DNA from 2 places in the Lacticaseibacillus paracasei subsp. paracasei genome. Region 1 is predicted to be linked to the other one. Evidence: riboswitches for the same ligand, from Rfam matches in the RefSeq annotation. Region 1 holds a riboswitch; the other holds the start of a gene.
What was found. A riboswitch is a leader RNA that binds a small molecule or an ion and turns the genes downstream of it on or off. The one in region 1 is predicted to bind thiamine pyrophosphate.

Region 1 (2,482 bases):
TGCCTATTCTAGTAGCCATCGTTCATTGGATGGTTCTGTGAGGGCACTTTGCCCGGCCGTTGCGTTCCAGCGCAACGGCTTTTTCTGATTTCAGTATAGCATGACTTGTGAGTCTTTTTCTAGTGTATGAATCATTTTTGAGTACAGTGTAGGCAACATGTTGATCGAAGTCAGTATCAGGTTTCTGCGCGAGTGAAAGCGTTTTAGCAGTGGCCGAATTCCAACAGGCGCTCGACAAAGTTCGAGAAAAATAGGCAAACTAAAAGCCGCACTTCCTTCGCTGGGACTTCGCGGCTTTTAGTTGCCTATTCTAGTAGCCATCGTTCATTGGATGGTTCTGTGAGGGCATTTCTGCCCGGCCGTTGCGCTGACACGCGGCGGCTTTTTCTGTTTCAAGAATAGCATGACTTGTGAGTCTTTTTCTAGTGGAGAAATCATTTTAAGCACGGCGAACGCAATCCGTTGATATCAAGTTCAGTATCAGGTTTCTGCGTCAGTTGACACTTGCCTGCTAGCGGTTCCAAATAAAACATGATATACTCCCTTTACAATCGAATAGAAACATTTGGGGTGCTGTAAAGCTGAGATGATACCCATGGAACCTGATGCAGTTAGGACTGCCGCAGGGAAATGTCGAAGAAGTGAATCGTTCTGTAACGATGCTTGTTTGTGTTTTCATGGGCCCCACCAAATTTTGGTGATGGGTCCTTTTTTGAACATGAATAGGTGTTGGCGTGATTGGTAATGATTCGCGTTTTTAGCCCCCGTCTGTCTTTATTTGAGGAAAACGGGGGTTATTTTGATGGATAAATGGTCTTTGCGCGATGTGGTTTTGCTGGCGTTTTTAGCCTTCCTCTTCGGCGGTGTTTTCATGGGTGCCGATGCAATTTATGCCGTTGTAGCAGCTGCTTTGACACCGCTGGGTTATGCACCGTTTGCCAATGAATTGTTGTTTGGCATGTGGGTGATGGCGGCGCCGATGACGACGATGCTGTTGCGAAAAAAAGGCAGTTCAATTTTAGGCGAATGTTTCGCTGCTTTAGCGGAGATGCTTTACGGGTCGTACTTTGGCCCAGCAGTCTTGCTTTCTGGATTTGTTCAAGGTTTGGGCAGCGAGGCCGGCTTTATGGTGACACGTTATCGGCGTTATGACGTCGTGAGTCTTTTGTACGCAGCGATTGGGACCACGGTGTTCAGTTTTACCTACGAGTATTTCAAACTTGGATACGGCGCTTACAGTCTTGGCATGATTTTGGCGCTTGTGGTGGTTCGCTTGTTGTCAGTGATCTTTTTCGGCGTTGTGCTGGTCCAACTCGTTCTGAAACTTTATGAACAGGCGGCTGGTGCCAAGCACTTGGCTAGCAGGTAGCGGCAAATGAGTATTGTGTTAAAAGCGATACGGTTTCATCGCGAGACGGATTTGTTTACGGACTTGAATTTTGAATTTCCAACAGGAGCACTAACCGTTTTAACCGGTGATAGCGGCAGCGGGAAGTCGACTTTGCTCAGTTTGATCGCGGGATTTGCAGCGATGCCATACGAAGGCACTATTTTGCTGAATGGTCATGATGATCGGAACGCCGCGATGCAAGTCAAAGCACAGCATGTTGGCATGATGTTTCAAAACCCTGACCAGCAGTTTACGATGCGAACCTTGAGCGGTGAGTTGTCTTTTGCCTTGGAAAATCTGAATTTACCGGTTGCTGAAATTCAGCGGCGCTTTGCCCAGGCGGTTGCCCTTGGGGAGACTCAGGCATTGCTGGATCGTGACTTGAGTACCTTATCAGGCGGTGAAAAGCAGCGCGCGGCGTTAACGGTTTTGCTGGCGATGGATGCACCGATTTTGCTACTGGACGAGCCGTTTGCCAGCATTGATCCGACAAGTCGCCATCTGCTAATTGGAAAATTAGGGACGTTACGTGATCATGGCAAAACAATTGTGATCGCAGAGCATGACCTGACAGATTATGCCGATGTGGCAGATCAACTGGTTGCCTTGAAAAATGGCGAGCTAAGTCGGCTACCACTCGCAACGCTGACCACGCTACCGACGCATTTTAACCTCACGCAACCACGGCAGGCGACCAATAAAATCTTCCATCTGGAAAACGTTGTCTGCCAGCAAAATCACCATATCTTGCTTCAAGCACCGAGTTGGGATTTTAACGATGGCATCACCACCCTGACTGGGGCCAATGGGAGTGGCAAGTCCACCTTATTGCGATCGATGGTGCAGCGCCATCCTTATCAAGGCCGTATGTTCCTTGGTCAACAACGCTTGCGTCGCCGGAAACGACTTTATCAAACTATGACGCTGGCCGTGCAAGACGCGGCAAAACAATTCGTGACGTTGACGCTGGCTGATGAGCTAGCGTTTGGGCCGGCGTTACCGGCTGCGGTGCGGGAAAAACAGCAAGCCGCATTAGCTTATCTTGGACTAGCAGAAAAGCAGACCACTAGTCTTTACCAGTTGAGTGAAGGC
Region 2 (2,482 bases), 1.4 Mb from region 1:
CTTTCTTTGGCACGCTTAGTTTGAGCATCGCGAAAAGCTTGCAGTCGGTCAGCCAGTTCTGAATCGTTCAGCGCTAAAATAGCGGCAGCGAACAACGCCGCATTGACAGCTCCGGCATCACCGATGGCCATCGTGCCAACCGGGACCCCGCCAGGCATTTGCACGATTGACAGGAGACTATCAACCCCATTTAATGTTCGTGTTTTGATGGGAACCCCGATAACTGGCAGCAATGTATTAGCGGCGAGCATTCCAGGTAAATGAGCAGCGCCGCCTGCACCGGCGATAATTGCACCAAACCCCAGTGCCACTGCCTGTTTACCAAAATCCGCCAGCTCGTCTGGCATCCGATGAGCCGAAATAACCCGCTTCTCATAAGGAATAGCCAATGACGTTAACTGAGCCGTCACTTGCTGCATGGTCGGCCAATCAGAGGTTGACCCCATGACCACTGCTACTTTTTGCATCTCGTTCCCCGCTTTCTTTAAGATGTTTTGAGAATAGCACGTCAGCGCGACAGATTCAATAAAAATGAGAACAATTCTCAATGTTATATTAATAATCGTTCGTGTTTATCTTTTAAAATCTTAACCCGTCATCTTTTCAATGTCTGAAATCACATCTGTGTTGCTAATATTCCTTTTGACAACTTATTGCAGTCGCCATCGCCAAAGACTGCCGCCCGCGCACAAAAAAACGCACATCACAGAGCGATGTGCGTTCATCAGATATGCGTTGTTGAAGTCTTAAACTTAGGCAGCCTTCGTTGAAAATGATTTGCCGTCCTTAGCAACAAAGAGTTGCGGGGCAACGGTTAGCAATACACCAACAACAACAATTGTTAAGACGGTGCTGAATAACGCTGATCCACCATTGACGATCAACGAGTATACCCAGACATTCGTTCCTTTAGGCGCATACGCACCCCAGAAAACAACGCCAGCGATGAAATGGATAAAGTATTTAGCAAACGTGCCGATAATAATACCAGCAAAGGCATAGCCGCTCGCCTTCACTTTTTCACTACCGCGCACTGCCTTTTGGAAAGATGCAAACGTCAACCCCATTAAACCGACCAAGGTAAACGCAATCGGATATTCAAGAATACCTTGTAAAGGATTCAAGACACTGCCACCGCCAATACCACGCAAAATCAGATCCAAAATCCCCCAGACAAAGCCTGCCCATGCTGCAGGAACTAACCCACGCCGCATAGCCAAAACAGCAATTGGAATCAGACCATAATTCAGTTCAATTGCCGAAACACCCGTGGTATGTGGAATATAAGTTAATGCCATCGCAAAAGCTGCAATGATCGCAGTTTCCAAAATGACAACAAGTTGCTTGTGCTGTTGCATAAAAAAAGCCTCCTAGTGAGTCCCCGTTCACAAAGAAGGTCGCTTCCGACCATTCACAAATCCCTACGCTCGCATTAACGAACAGGTTCGAAGGGTCCGGGTTTCCCCGTTCTCAGCCAATGGCTCCCCTTTGTGAAGGTTCATCGAATTGTTGATACACCTTTATGGTATCAAACTTTTTGTAAAGCGCAACTTTTTGGTCTTGAACAAATCGCTTGTCATTAATGATTTAAGCGGGCTTTCTCCTCTCGGTGCAAAGTTTCGAGGGAGCGTCCAGCCGTTTCCGGCACAAAAATCAGAACGAACAGCAATGAAATCAAATTTGTCCCGATGAAGCAAACGAATGTCCAGAACATGCCTATTTGGGCCAGACCAACCGGGAACAGAACGCCAACACCAAAGTTAGCTAACCACAAGCAGAAAGTTGCAGCGCCCATCCCTATACCCCGAACCTGTTCAGGGAAGATTTCAGACATCAGCAGCCAAGTCATTGGACTGATAGCGCCTTGGAAGAACGCCAAGAACAGCATCATCATCCCGATTGTCGCAAATGCCCGGAATGACGAACCCGCTGGTAGTCGACTAGCGAAGGTGACACCAGTAATCGCCACGGTTGAGCCAATCAATCCCACAATCAGCATTGGCCGCCGCGGAACATGCTTCAACAATTGCAACGTCACAATCGTTGCAGCAACGGCAGTAACCCCATTGGCAATGTTGGCGATCAAGGCACTATCTCGCCCAAAACCCGTCATTTGTAAAATTGAGGTGCCATAATACATCATGACATTGATACCAGCAATTTGCTGAATGACGCCTAGGCCGATGCCAATCAGAACCAGTCGGCGAATCCATTTGGTTTTCAATGCTCGAACACTCGCCTGCTTATGTTTAGTATCTTCGGCAAGATTCTGTTTCAAATGGTCAATCTCTGCTGGCACTTCAGCAGCAGATCGCAACACTTCCAAACTTGACCGTGCTGCTGCCGGCCGTCCTTTCATCATTAACCAACGAGGAGATTCCGGAACAAAATAAGTCCCGATACCTAAGATAATTGCCGGAATGACTGCCAATACAATCATCCAGCGCCAGATACCAGGAACGTTACCAAAAGTAGTTCCTAA

Region 2: linked by a shared signal. The riboswitch ahead of thiT (energy-coupled thiamine transporter ThiT) and the one ahead of LBPC_RS01545 (ECF transporter S component) in region 1 are both predicted to bind thiamine pyrophosphate.

What each region holds. Positions count from the first base shown of each region.
Region 1 covers NZ_AP012541.1:314,982-317,463, forward strand. The annotation lists TPP riboswitch at 557-646, shown strand; gene LBPC_RS01545 (ECF transporter S component) at 803-1,369, shown strand; gene LBPC_RS01550 (ABC transporter ATP-binding protein) at 1,376-2,482, shown strand, end outside.
Region 2 covers NZ_AP012541.1:1,761,352-1,763,833, forward strand. The annotation lists gene purE (5-(carboxyamino)imidazole ribonucleotide mutase) at 1-467, opposite strand, end outside; gene thiT (energy-coupled thiamine transporter ThiT) at 753-1,358, opposite strand; TPP riboswitch at 1,401-1,498, opposite strand; gene LBPC_RS08670 (sugar porter family MFS transporter) at 1,580-2,482, opposite strand, start outside.